One region of the Massilia orientalis genome, then DNA from elsewhere that is predicted to be linked to it. Evidence: predicted binding sites of a transcription regulator. Region 1 holds the regulator's gene; the other holds the start of a gene.
The links. The regulator sigma-54, encoded in region 1, starts transcription at its own class of promoters, with help from an activator protein. The targets are predictions, from matches to a motif close to TGGCANGNAANCTGCTTT.

Region 1 (6,867 bases):
CAGCAGCAGCGCCAGCACGGCGGCGGCCTTGATGCCGGCCCACGCGAGCGTCATCGCAAGCTCCTCGGCGGGTTTCGCCAGCGACGGGATCAGGATCAGCAGCGGCACGACGGCGAGATCCTGGAACAGCAGGATCCCGATGATGCGGCGTCCGTGCTCGCTTTCCAGTTCCAGCCGCTCCGTCAGCAGCTTCGAGACGATGGCCGTCGACGACATCGCCAGCGCCCCGCCGAGCGCCAGCGCGGCCTGCCAGCCGATCTGCATCGATGGGGGCAGGTAGCGCGTCCACAGCGACGCCAGCACCGTCACGACGATGGTCAGCACGACCTGCGCGACCCCGAGCCCGAACACGATGCGGCGCATGGCGCGCAGCTGGGCCAGCGAGAATTCCAGCCCGATGGAGAACATGAGGAAGACGACGCCGAATTCGGCCAGGGCCTGCGTCGTGGTGCCGTTGTCGGCGAGGTTCAGCGCGTGGGGGCCGATCAGCACGCCGACGGCGAGATAGCCCAGCATCGGCGGCAGGTGCAGCATCCGGAACGCGACGACGCCGAGGACTGCGCTGCCCAGCAACAAGAGTGTGAGTTCGAGGCCTGAGGTCATGGAGCGCGACGGCGAGGTCCCGTAAATATGTTGTTTGTTACGTCTGGCAAGTTTTTTGCTTTCCCAATTCGGATATACTTTGCCTATGAGTGTAACCGATGAAAAAATAATGCTGACAAGTTTTAACGAGGCCCAGGCACGGCGCGCGCTGGATCTGGCCCGCGAGGCGCTGGATGTCGAAGGCGAAGCGATCCGCAAGCTGTCCGCGCGCCTCGACCGCGACGACAGCGTGCCGCGCGCCGTCGCGCTGATGATGGCGTGCAAAGGCCGCGTCGTCGTGTCGGGCATGGGCAAGTCGGGCCACATCGGCCGCAAGATCGCGGCGACGCTGGCCTCCACCGGCACCCCTGCGCTGTTCCTGCACCCGGGCGAGGCCGCCCATGGCGACCTCGGCATGGTGACCTCGCAGGACGTATTGATCGCCATCTCGTATTCCGGCGAAAGCAGCGAACTGGCCATCGTGATCCCGGCCGTCAAGCGCATGAACGTGCCCGTGATCGCGATGACCGGCAAGCCGGAGTCGAGCCTGGCCCTGGCGGCGGACGTGCACCTGGACGTGGCCGTCGAGAAGGAAGCCTGCCCGCTGAACCTGGCGCCGACCGCGAGCACCACCGCGACCCTCGCGCTGGGCGACGCCCTGGCCGTCGCGCTGCTCGAACTGCGCGGCTTCAAGTCGGACGATTTCGCACGCTCGCATCCGGGCGGCGCGCTCGGCCGCCGCCTGCTCACGCACGTGCGCGACGTGATGCGCAGCGGCGACGCGGTGCCGAAGGTGAAACCGGACGCGCTCCTCGCCGACGCGCTGCTGGAAATCTCGCACAAGGGCATGGGCATGACGGCCATCGTCGACGATGCCGGCCGTCCGGTCGGCGTGTTCACGGACGGCGACCTGCGCCGCCTGATCGAAAAGGTCCAGGATTTCAGCAAGCTCGCGATCCGCGACGTCATGCACCCGAACCCGCGCCGCGTGCATCCGGAACAGCTGGCGGTGGATGCCGTCGCCGTGATGGAAGAATTCCGCATCAACCAGATGCTCGTCACGGATGCGGACGGCGTGCTGGTGGGCGCATTGCACATCCACGACCTCACGCGCGCCAAGGTGATCTGATGGTGACTCCGCTGGCACACATGGAGCGCGCGGCGCGCGTCAAGGTCATGATCTTCGACGTGGACGGCGTCCTCACCGACGGCAGCCTGACCTACGGCCCGGACGGCGAAGTCACGAAGACGTTCTACGTGCTGGACGGCCTCGGCATCCAGCTCCTGAACCGCACCGGCGTGCAAACGGCGATCATCAGCGCACGCACGTCGCCCATCGTCATCAAGCGGGCGGCCGATCTCGGTATCACGCACGTGTTCCAGGGCCAGCACGACAAGCGCCTCGCGTTCTCCGAGCTGCTGAATAAAACCGGCGTGACGGCGGAGGCGTGCGGCTACATCGGCGACGACGTGATCGACCTGCCGCTGCTCTCGCGCGTGGGCTTTGCGGTGACGGTGCCGAGCGGGCATCCGGAAGTGCAGCATCGCGCCCATTACGTGACGAAGAACCCGGGCGGCCGCGGCGCCGTGCGCGAAGTCTGCGACATGGTGATGCGCGCCCAGGGCACCTACGAACAGGCGCTCGCGCCTTACTTCGGATAAGAGAGATATGGCTCCCGCAAGCTACAAGCGTACCGCGCACCGCTGGCGCCTGCTGCTCCTGATGCTGTTCGCCGTATTCTGCGCGTTCGGCAGCTTCTGGCTCGTGCAGGTGATGCAGGGCGAGGAGAACGGGCCGGGCTTCAACGCGGGCAACGAGCCGGACTACATCGTCGACAACTTCAGCTGGGTGCGCATGTCGGAGGCCGGCAAGCCGCGCTACGTGATCTCGGGCGAGCGCCTCACGCACCGCCCCGTCGACAACACGGCGCTCGTCGACAAGCCGGTCGTGCAGAGCCTCACCGACGAGCATCCGCCGATGACGATGACGTCCAACAGCGCGCTCGTGAGCCAGAACCAGAACCAGATCGACCTGACGGGCAATGTCGACATCCGGCGTCCGGCCGCCCCGGGCGCGGATCCGATGCGGATCCGCACCGAGGTGTTGACGATCCTGCCGGACGACGAGATCGCGAAGACCGACAGGCCGATCCACATGACGCTCGGCGCCGCATCGGTCGACGCGGTGGGCATGGTCGCCAACAACGCCACGCAGCAGATCGCGCTGGGTGGCCGCGGCAAGGTCACCTATCCGCCACGCCAGTCGCGCGCAAGTCACTAAAAAGGACTATCGAATGAAAAAAATACTCGCCGCCGCCATCTTCCTGCTGGTGCCGCTGGCTGCCTCGGCCGAGAAGGCGGACGCGCTCAAGCCCGTCGACATCGCGTTCGACAACGCCAACGTCGACCAGGTCACGCAGAACTACGTCGCCACCGGCAACGTGGTCATCACGCGCGGCACCATGATCCTGAAATCCGACCGCGCCGAGGTCAAGGAGTCGCCGGACGGTTGGCGCACCTTCATCCTCACCGCGAATCCCGGCAAGCTCGCGACCTTCCGCCAGAAGCGCGACGGCGGCCCGGACCTGTGGGGCGAGGGCCAGGCCCAGCGCATCGAATACGACGAGCGCAACGACCTCGTGAAACTGTTCTCGAAGGCCGTCATCCGCCAGCTCGAGGGCAAGAAGATCACGCAGGAGATGGCCAGCGAATTCATCTCCTACGACAACCGCAACGAGAAGCTGCTCGGCCTGAACGACGCCAACGGCACGGACAAGCCGGGCAATGGCCGCGGCAGCATCACGCTGCAGCCGCGCCGCGCCCCTGCAGCCGGCGCCGCTCCCGCTCCCGCTCCGGCAGGCAAGCAATGACGGAGGCAAGCGCAATGGAAGCAGGCACGCAGGCCGCGCCGGCCGAATGCGGCGGCAGCACCCTCGTCGTCAAGGGACTGCAGAAGAGCTACGGCAAGCGGCTCGTCGTGCGCGACGTGTCGCTGCAGGTGGCGTGCGGCGAAGTGGTCGGCCTGCTGGGCCCGAACGGCGCAGGCAAGACGACCTCGTTCTACATGATCGTGGGCCTCGTGCCGTCGGACGCCGGCAGCATCGACATCAACGGCACCGACATCACGAGCCTGCCGATCCACCGGCGCGCGCTGCTCGGGCTGTCGTACCTGCCGCAGGAAGCGTCCGTGTTCCGCAAGCTGACGGTGGAAGAGAACATCCGCGCCGTGCTGGAATTGCAGCGCGAGAACGGCAAGTCGCTTACCAAGGCGCGCATCACCGAACGTCTCGACGAGCTGCTGACCGAGCTGCAGATCGAGAAGCTGCGCGAGAGCCCGGCGCTGTCGCTGTCCGGTGGCGAACGCCGCCGGGTGGAGATCGCGCGCGCGCTCGCGACCAATCCGCGCTTCGTGCTGCTGGACGAACCGTTCGCCGGCGTGGATCCAATCGCGGTGATCGAGATCCAACGCATCGTGCGCTTCCTGAAGGAGCGCGGCATCGGCGTGCTGATCACGGACCATAATGTGCGCGAGACGCTGGGCATCTGCGACCGCGCCTACATCATCAACCAGGGCGCGGTGCTGGCGTCGGGCCGTCCCGACGACATCATCGCCAACGAATCGGTACGCCGCGTCTACCTGGGCGAACACTTCCGAATGTAGTCATGAAACAGACGCTGCAACTCAAGACCTCACAGCACCTTGCACTGACGCCGCAACTGCAGCAATCGATCCGCCTGCTGCAGTTGTCCACGCTCGAGCTGCACCAGGAAATCGAGCAGGTCCTGAGCGAGAACCCGCTGCTCGAACGGCTCGACGATCCGCTCGACCGCTCCGTGCGGTTGCTGGCCGACGGCGCTATCAACAGCGCCCCGGCGTCATCGCAGGCAAGCGAGGCGCCGGCCGCGCAGGGCAACGGCGAGGAAGGCGGCAGCGCGCCCGCCGAGAACGCCAATGGCGAAGCGAATGACGCCGGCGGCGAGGGCGGAGAAAGCGGCGGCGAAGGCGGCGAGGACTGGGGCGAATACGGCCGCAGCAGCGGGAGCGGCGGCGAGGACGAGGACGGCCGCCCGCAGCTGGAAGCGAGCCCCGTCACCCTGCGCGAGCATTTGATGGAACAGGTGCGCCTGACGTGCTGCGCGGCGCGCGACTGCGCGCTCGTGGAACTCGTCGTCGATGCGCTCGACGACAACGGCTACCTGGAAGAACCGCTGGAAGACATCTACGCGCGCCTGCCGGAAGAACTCGAGATCGAGTTCGACGAATTGCGCACGGCGCTCGCCATGGTGCAGAGCATGGACCCGCCCGGCGTGGGCGCGCGCAGCGCGGCCGAGTGCCTGGCGCTGCAGATCCGCCGCATGCCCGGCGTGCCGATGGTGACGCGGCGCATGGCGCTCGTCATCGTCGAAAAATACCTGACGTGGTTCGCGCAGCGCGAATTCAACAAGCTGAAGAAGGCGCTCGATTGCGACGACGAAGACCTGCGCGAAGCCCAGGCCGTCATCCGCCAGTGCAATCCGCATCCGGGCGCGGCGTTCGCGTCGGACGTGTCGGACTTCGTCGTGCCCGACGTGATCGTGCGCCGCGCCAAGGATGGCTGGAGCGTGCTGCTGAATCCGGAAGTGATGCCGCGCCTGCGCGTGAACAGCCTGTACGCGTCGCTGATGAAGCAGGGCAAATCGGAAACACAGATGAACGCGCAGTTGCAGGAAGCCAAGTGGCTCATCAAGAACATGCGCCAGCGCTTCGACACGATCCTGCGTGTAGCCCAAGCAATTGTCGATCGCCAGCGCAACTTTTTTTCCCATGGCGCAGTCGCGATGCGGCCCCTTGTTTTACGTGAGATAGCTGATACACTAGGTCTACACGAGAGCACAATTTCTCGAGTCACAACTCAGAAATATATGCTGACCCCGCACGGCATGTTCGAGTTGAAGTATTTCTTCGGGAGTCACGTTGCCACCGAAGCGGGAGGCGAAGCATCGTCGACGGCAATACGGGCCCTCATCGTACAACTCACAGGAGCAGAAGACCCCAAGAATCCATTATCCGATAGCAAGATCGCGGAGATGCTAGGGGAACAGGGAATGGTCATCGCGCGACGCACGGTCGCAAAATACCGTGAGGCGCTGAAAATCCCGCCCGTCAGTCTCCGCAAATCCTTGTAACAAACACTGTCCCATTGCGCTAGATGCGCGCACGGCAGGCAGTGCATCTTCAAAGGAGTGTGTATGAATCTCACAATCAGCGGACATCATCTCGATGTAACTCCAGCCATCCGAGAATACGTACAGAACAAGCTCGAACGCATCACCCGTCATTTCGATCAAGTGATCGACTCCCATGTCATCCTCTGCATCGACAATCTCACCGAGAAAGAAAAACGCCAGAAAGCCGAGATCAACCTGCGTCTCGCGGGCAAGATCGTCCATGTCGCCAGTGCCGCGCACGATCTATACGCCGCGATCGACATGCTGATGGACCGCCTGGACCGCCAGGTCGTCAAGTACAAGCAAATGCTCAAGGATCATGACAACGCGTGTATCAAGCGCATGTCCGAAGGTGGCGAGGAGGAGCCCGCCACGGCGTAATGCCACGCGTGCGGTAGCACCAAGGAGTAAAGGGCGCATCGGCGCCCTTTTCGCTTTTTATGGGCGCTACAATGCTGGTCTGATTATTCGATAACAACGAGACATGACTGCACACGTTCTGACGCGGGTTGCCAACCGCACCGGCATCATCACCCTGGACCGCCCAAAGGCGCTGAACTCGCTGTCGCTGGACATGGTCCGCGCGCTCACCGCCACGCTGCTCGCCTGGCGTAATGACGCCGGCATCGACGCCGTCGTCATCGGGAGCAGCAGCGAAAAGGCCTTGTGCGCCGGCGGCGACATCCGCTTTTTCCACGAGGCCGGCAAAGCCACGCCGCAGACCGGTAGCCCGCTGCTGGAAGATTTCTTCACCGAAGAATACGCGCTCAACCACCTCATTCACTTCTATCCGAAGCCGTACATTGCGCTGATGGATGGCGTCGTGATGGGCGGCGGGATGGGTATCGCGCAGGGCGGGCCGGATTGCGGCCTGCGCATCGTGACGGAGCGCTCGAAGATCGCCATGCCCGAGGTGAACATCGGGCTGTTCCCGGACGTGGGCGGCAGTCATTTCCTGTCGCATGCACCGGGCCGCCTGGGCCACTATCTCGGCGTGACGGGCGTGACCATCGGCGCGGCCGATGCGATCTACGTCGGCCTGGCCGACGTGTTCGTGCCGGGCGCGCAGCTGGATGC
Region 2 (6,867 bases), on a different contig from region 1:
CGGCAGCGGCCTCCCGCGCGCCCGCGCCCTGTTCGCCGGCGCCAGCCTGCGTTTCTAAAAGGTGCGATCCGATTGAACCTTGCGCGTGGACGAGGGCATTAACGTCGTCCCCTTCCCCTGAGGTGCAATCATGAACCTGCAATCGAATCCGGCCGCGCGTCTCCTGTGCGGCATCGTCCTCGGCGCCGCCGTCGCGGCCTGCGGCGGCGGTGGCGACGACCATCCGATGACGCCCCCCGTCACCATGCCGCCGGCCATCACGAGCGCCTTCACCACGACGGCCCTCGTCACCGACCAGTCCAGCGGCGCGGCCCACACCGACAGCCATCTCGTCAACGCGTGGGGCCTCGCGTTCAACCCGACGGCCTTCGTCTGGGTCGCCAACAACGGCACGGCGACGTCCACGCTGTACGACGGCAACGGCGTGCCGCAGACGCTCGTCGTCACGGTTCCCGCCGGCGTCACCGGCATCGTCTACAACGGCAGCCAGGACTTCAAGATCACGCAGAACGGCGTGACGGGTGCCAGCCCCTTCATCTTCGTGGGCGAGACGGGCACCGTGTCGGGCTGGTCGCCGGCGGTCAATCGCACGAACGCCGTGACTGCCGTCGACACGGGCGGCAGCGCCGTTTATAAAGGCCTGGCCATCGGCGCATTTTCGGGCGCGAACTACCTGTACGCGGCCGACTTCCGCAACAACCGCATCGACGTCTACAACGCCAGCTTCCAGAAAGCCACGCTGCCCGGCGGCTTCACCGATCCGAACCTGCCGGCCGGCTACGGGCCGTTCGGCATCCAGGCCATCGGCGACCGCATCTACGTGGCCTATGCGCAGCGCGAGACGGCCGGCAACGACGAGGTCAAGGGCGCGGGGCTGGGCGTCGTCGACGTGTACGACATGGGCGGCGTCTTCCTGCACCGGCTGGCGGCGGGCGGCGCGCTGAATGCGCCGTGGGGTATGGCGCTGGCGCCGGCCAACTTCGGGGACTTCAGCAACGCGGTGCTCGTCGCGAACTTCGGCGACGGCAAGATCAACGCCTACAACCCGTCCAACGGCGCGTTCATCGGCACCCTGTCGAAGGCCGACCGCACGCCCATCGTCATCGACGGCCTGTGGGGCATCGCGTTCGGCAACGGCGTGCAGAACCAGCCCACGAACACGCTGTTCTACACGGCAGGTCCGAATGACGAGGCACACGGCATCTACGGCCGGATCGACATGCAGTAAATGTCAGAAGAAGGACGCGAACATCGCGATCGTCGCCGCCGCCATCACGCCGGTGCACAGCCAGCCCATGGCGCGCAGGCGCGGCGCGATCGTCAGGTTGCCCATGATGCGCGGGCTCGACGCCACCAGCATCATGATCGCCATCACGGGCACGGCGATGACGCCGTTCAGCACCGCGCTCCAGTACAGCGCCTTGATCGGATCGATGGGCATGAAGTTGATGCCGACGCCCGCCAAGGTGGCGACGATGATGATGCCGTAGAACTTGCGCGCGGCCGAAAACTCCGCGCCCAGGCTGCTCTTCCAGTGGAACGTGCCCGCCATCGCATACGCGGCGGAACCGGCCAGCACGGGAATCGCGAGCAGGCCCGTGCCCACGATGCCGAGCGCGAACAGGACGAACGCGAGTTCGCCCGCGACGGGTTTCAGCGCCGACGCGGCCTGCGCCGACGACTGGATGTCGTGCACGCCCTGCGCGTGCAGGGTGGCGGCGGTGGTGAGCATGATGAAGAACGCGACGCTGTTCGACACGCCCATGCCCACGAGCGTATCGAAGCGGATGCGGCTGAACTGGCGCTCCACCTGCTCGGGCGCCTGCCGCAGCGGCTGGGCGGCATCGTCCGCGCGCAGCTCTTCCACTTCCTGCGACGCCTGCCAGAAGAACAGATAGGGACTGATCGTCGTGCCGAAGACGGCGACGATCGTCGTGAGGTAGTCCTTGTTCCATGCGACGCGGGGCCACACGGTGGTCTTCAGCACCACGCCCCACGGCACGTGGACGACGAACACGGTGGCCACGTACGCGAGCAGCACGAGCGTGAGCCACTTGAGCAGGTTCACGTAGCGCTGGTAAGGGATGAACACCTGCAGCAGCACGGACAGCACGCCGAAGCCGACGGCATACCACAGCGGCCGGCCGGGCACGACGAGCGACATCGCCTCGCCCATCGCCGCCACGTCGGCCGCGATGTTGATGATGTTCGCGACGAGCAGCAGGCCGACCACGCCCCACACCACCTGGCGCGGCGCATAGCGCTGCAGGTTGGTGGCGAGGCCGCGCCCCGTCACACGGCCGATGTTGGCGCTGATGACCTGGATGGCGGCCATCAGCGGATACGTCAGCAGCAGGGTCCACAGCAGGTTGAACCCGAACTGGGCGCCAGCCTGCGAATACGTGGCGATGCCGCTCGGGTCGTCGTCGGCCGCGCCGGTGATCAGGCCCGGGCCCAGCTTCGACAGCCAGGTCGAGGCTTCCGGCGACGGGGGCGCGATGGTGGGTTCATCGGGTTTCATGAAACCCATCATGCACCCATGTGGGGCGGGGATATGTACGGTTGCGCACACTGTGCGCGGACCGTAACCTCCGCCCCGTCATCCCCGCGCAGGCGGGGATCCATGCTGAGTCACAGAATTCGGTATCTCGGACGTGTGACGGCGGCATCCGATATCTGACTTCGGAACCTCAGTTTGGGTTCCCGCTTTCGCGGGAACGACGATGTTTTACTTCGCCGACTGGATCCACTTCTCCACCTGCGCCTGCAGGATCGGCAACGGCAGCGTCCCGTCCCCCAGCACCACCGCGTGGAACTTCGGGAACGTGAACTTCGGTCCGAGCTCCTTCTGCGCCCGCGCACGCAGGTCGAGGATCTTCAGCGCGCCCACCTTGTACGCCAGCGCCTGGCCCGGCCACACCATGTAGCGCTCGATCTGGTTCGACGCGCGCGCCTCGTTGTAGCCCAGGTTATCCATCATGTACTTGACCGCCTGCTCGCGCGACCAGCCCTGCGCGTGCATGCCCGTGTCGACGACGAGGCGCACGGCGCGCAGCAGTTCGTCGTTCAGGTGGCCGTAGTACGCGGCCGGATCGTCGTACAGGCCGAAGTCGCGGCCCAGCGTCTCGCAGTACAGCGCCCAGCCTTCCGTGTAGGCGGCGGCGCTCGGGTGCTCGGTGAAGAACTTGCGGAAGTCCGGCAGCGGCAGCTCCTTCAGCAGCGCCGCGTGCAGGTGGTGGCCCGGCACACCCTCGTGCAGGAGGAGGCTCGTCATGCCGACCGTGCTGTACTCCTTCGGGTCGTTGACGACGGCCCAGAACACGCCCGGATGCGACCCGTCGGCGGCGACGGGCGTGTAATGGTCGGACGCCGTGGCGCGCGTCAGCTCCGGCTCCAGCTGGATGTCCAGCTTCGCCTTCGGCAGCAGGCTGAAATACTGCGGCAGCTTCGCTTCGACAGCGGCATAGATGGCGCGGTAGCGCTCCAGCACCTCCTGGTCGGTCTTGAACGGCTTGAAGCGCGCCTGCGCGACGACCCATTGCGGGAAGGTCTTCAGGGGACCGTCGTAGCCCAGCTTCGGCGCCAGGGTCGCCATCTGCTGCTGGATGCGCGCCACTTCCTTCTCGCCCAATGCGTGGATCTCCGCCGGCGTCAGGTCGAGGTTCGTGTTGTTGCGGATGCGGGCCTGGTACCACGCGGCGCCGTCCGGCAACGCGCCATAGCCGGCCGTCGTGCGGCCCGCGGGCAGGTAGTCCTTCTCGAGGTAGGTGTTCAGGCGCGCGAGCGCGGCGTCGATCCTTTGTGCGGCCTGGCGGTAGCCGGCCGTGAGCGATTTTCTATCGGCGTCGGAGAACCCGGCCGGCAGGTTCTTGATGGGCGTGTAGAAGATGCTCGCTTCCGGATCGGTCGCGGCCAGCTGGCGGAACTGCGGCAGCATCTTGGCCGTGATCGCCTTCGGCTGCACGACGCCCTTCTTGACGCCTTCCTTCATGTTGGCGATGGCCTGGTCGATCCATGCCGGCAGCTGCTCCAGGCGCGACAGGTACGCGCGGTACTGGGCCGGCGTCGCCAGCGGCTGCGAGCCCATGCCGCTCGCGTAGTTCGCCAGGTTGCTCGGGATGTTGTCGAAATGGTTCAGCGGCAGCAGGTGCTCGGGGAAGCGCGCGAGGTCGAGCTGGGCGCGGATCTCGAAAGCGAGGATGTCGTAGTTCAGGCGCGCCTTCTCCGACAGGTGCGTCTTGTCGATCTTCTGCAGGTCGTCCAGCAGCCTGTGGTTCTGCGCGAAGTAGCGGGCGCGGACCTTCGGGTCGATCGCCATGCCGATCTGGTCGTCGTAGCGGCTGTCGCCGTTCGCGGTCGCGTACAGCATCGGGTCGAACCGGGCGCGCGCATCGTAGAAGCGGGCAGCGATGCGGTCGACCTGGCGTTCGGCGGACGAAGCGGCGGGGGACGTCTGGGTCGTTGCGGCGTGGGCGGACAGGATAGGTGCGCCGGCCGACAGCAAAGCCGCGAGGATGGCGGCATTGAGAGTGCGGTTCATGGGTCTCCTTTGTGAGGTTGTTGCTTGACAGCATACTACGATTGCCGGATCGACCACACCTCCCCATTTTGGCGCAAATACGCACCGCGACGGTGCCCGTGCACGCTTGCGGGGCAACCCATCGGGCATGCCCACTGGGAGTGCGCCTCTTCACCAAATTGGAACGTTTATTGCTACCCAGAAGTGCAATCAGACCAACTTGCACTTTTTTGGAGTACGCATGGATGCATTCAAAAGCGGAGCGGACGCGCTCTTCATCTTGCTCGGCGGGATCATGATCCTGGCGATGCACGCCGGCTTCGCCTTCCTGGAATTGGGCACGGTACGCCGCAAGAACCAGGTCAACGCGCTGGTAAAAATCCTGATCGACTTCGCCGTTTCCACCATCGCCTACTTCTTCGTCGGCTATGGCATCGCCTACGGCATCCACTTCATGGGCGCCACGAGCACCCTGGTCGCCAAGAACGGCTACGAACTGGTGAAGTTCTTCTTCCTGCTGACGTTCGCCGCCGCGATCCCCGCCATCATCTCGGGCGGGATCGCCGAGCGCGCCAAGTTCCACCCGCAGATGGCCGCCACCGCCCTGCTCGTGGGCTTCGTCTATCCGCTGTTCGAAGGCATCGCCTGGAACAATCGCTTCGGCATCCAGGACTGGCTTGCCTCCGCATTCGGCGCGCCGTTCCACGACTTCGCCGGCTCCGTCGTCGTGCACGCCGTCGGCGGCTGGGCCGCGCTGCCGGCCGTGCTGCTGCTGGGCGCGCGCCGCGGCCGCTACACCAAGGATGGCCGCATCTCGGCGCACCCGCCGTCGAACATCCCGTTCCTCGCGCTGGGCGCGTGGATCCTCACGGTCGGCTGGTTCGGCTTCAACGTGATGAGCGCACAGACGCTGGACAAGATGAATGGCCTCGTCGCCGTCAACTCGCTGATGGCCCTCACGGGCGGCACCCTGACCGCCTTCGTGCTGGGCAAGAACGACCCGGGCTTTGTCTACAACGGTCCGCTGGCCGGCCTCGTCGCCGTGTGCGCGGGATCGGACCTGATGCATCCGATGGGCGCGCTCGTGACGGGCGCGATCGCGGGCGCGATCTTCGTCGTGATGTTCACGCTGGCGCAGAACCGCTGGAAGATCGACGACGTGCTGGGCGTGTGGCCCCTGCACGGCCTGTGCGGCGCGTGGGGCGGCATCGCGGCCGGCATCTTCGGCAGCCAGGCGCTGGGGGGCCTGGGCGGCGTGTCGCTCGCGTCGCAGATCGTCGGCACCCTGCTGGGTGTCGCCATCGCCGGCATCGGCGGCATCATCGTCTACGGGTTGTTGAAGGCGACCGTCGGGCTGCGCCTGGACGCCGAACAGGAATTCGACGGGGCCGACCTGGCCATCCACCGCATCAGCGCCACGCCGGAACGCGAAACCACGTTCCAATAAGCTGATCGTCCCGTCACGCTTCGCGCGCGGTGGCGACGAGGCGCCGGATCGCGGCCGCCAGCGCCGCCGGCTCCACGGGCTTGGCGAGATAATCGGTAAAACCGGCCTGCAGCGCCTTGGCGCGGTCGTCCTGGCGGGTGAACGCCGTCAACGCGATGGCGGGAACGTCCGCCGTGGCCGCGCGCCGGCGGATGCGCCGCATCAGTTCGAAGCCGTCGACTTCGGGCATGCCGACGTCGCTGACGATCACGTCCGGCACCTCGCGCTCCAGCAGGGCCAGCGCGGCGCTGGCGCCCGGCGCCGTCATCGTGGCGGCGCCGCTGTACGACAGGATCTGTTCCAGCACGTCGAGCGTATCCGGCGCGTCGTCGATCACCAGCACCCGCACGCCGGTCAGGTCGGCCAGGTCGTCCGTGCCCGCCTGCGCCATCGGGAGCACGCCCATTCCCGGCACCGTGACGGCGCTCGGGCGCGCCAGCGGCAGGCGCACCGTGAACGTGGTGCCCGCGTGCACGCCGGCGCTGTCCACGACGATCGTCCCGCCATGCAGTTCGACGAGCTGCCGCGCGATCGACAACCCCAATCCCAGGCCTCCGTGCTGGCGCGAGATCGACGCATCCTGCTGGCGGAAGCGGTCGAACACGTACGGCAGGAAGTCCGGCGCGATGCCGATGCCGGAATCGATCACGCGGATCACGGCGTCGTTGCCGTCGCGCCCCAGCAGCACCTGCACGCTGCCGCCCGACGGCGTGAACTTGACCGCGTTCGCCAGCAGATTCCACAGCACCTGCTGGAGCCGGCCCGGATCGGCGCGCACTTCGAGCGGCAACGTGCCCGGCTCGCGTCCCAGGTCGGCGCGCAGGGCGATCATCTTGGCCGAGGCGGCCGGGTGCACGGTGCC

Region 2: a site for sigma-54 is predicted at 4,700-4,717, ahead of QPK29_RS08615 (ammonium transporter). Genes of this name have one in related genera too.

The regions. Positions count from the first base shown of each region.
Region 1 is NZ_JASNRB020000004.1:133,581-140,447, reverse strand. It holds gene QPK29_RS06980 (monovalent cation:proton antiporter family protein) at 1-603, opposite strand, end outside; gene QPK29_RS06975 (KpsF/GutQ family sugar-phosphate isomerase) at 689-1,711, shown strand; gene QPK29_RS06970 (KdsC family phosphatase) at 1,711-2,244, shown strand; gene lptC (LPS export ABC transporter periplasmic protein LptC) at 2,252-2,863, shown strand; gene lptA (lipopolysaccharide transport periplasmic protein LptA) at 2,877-3,452, shown strand; gene lptB (LPS export ABC transporter ATP-binding protein) at 3,467-4,243, shown strand; gene QPK29_RS06950 (RNA polymerase factor sigma-54) at 4,246-5,748, shown strand; gene hpf (ribosome hibernation-promoting factor, HPF/YfiA family) at 5,812-6,171, shown strand; gene QPK29_RS06940 (enoyl-CoA hydratase/isomerase family protein) at 6,275-6,867, shown strand, end outside.
Region 2 is NZ_JASNRB020000005.1:27,406-34,272, forward strand. It holds gene QPK29_RS08595 (TorF family putative porin) at 1-58, shown strand, start outside; gene QPK29_RS08600 (TIGR03118 family protein) at 131-1,228, shown strand; gene QPK29_RS08605 (NRAMP family divalent metal transporter) at 1,232-2,521, opposite strand; gene QPK29_RS08610 (DUF885 domain-containing protein) at 2,729-4,540, opposite strand; gene QPK29_RS08615 (ammonium transporter) at 4,761-5,966, shown strand; gene QPK29_RS08620 (MHYT domain-containing protein) at 5,980-6,867, opposite strand, start outside.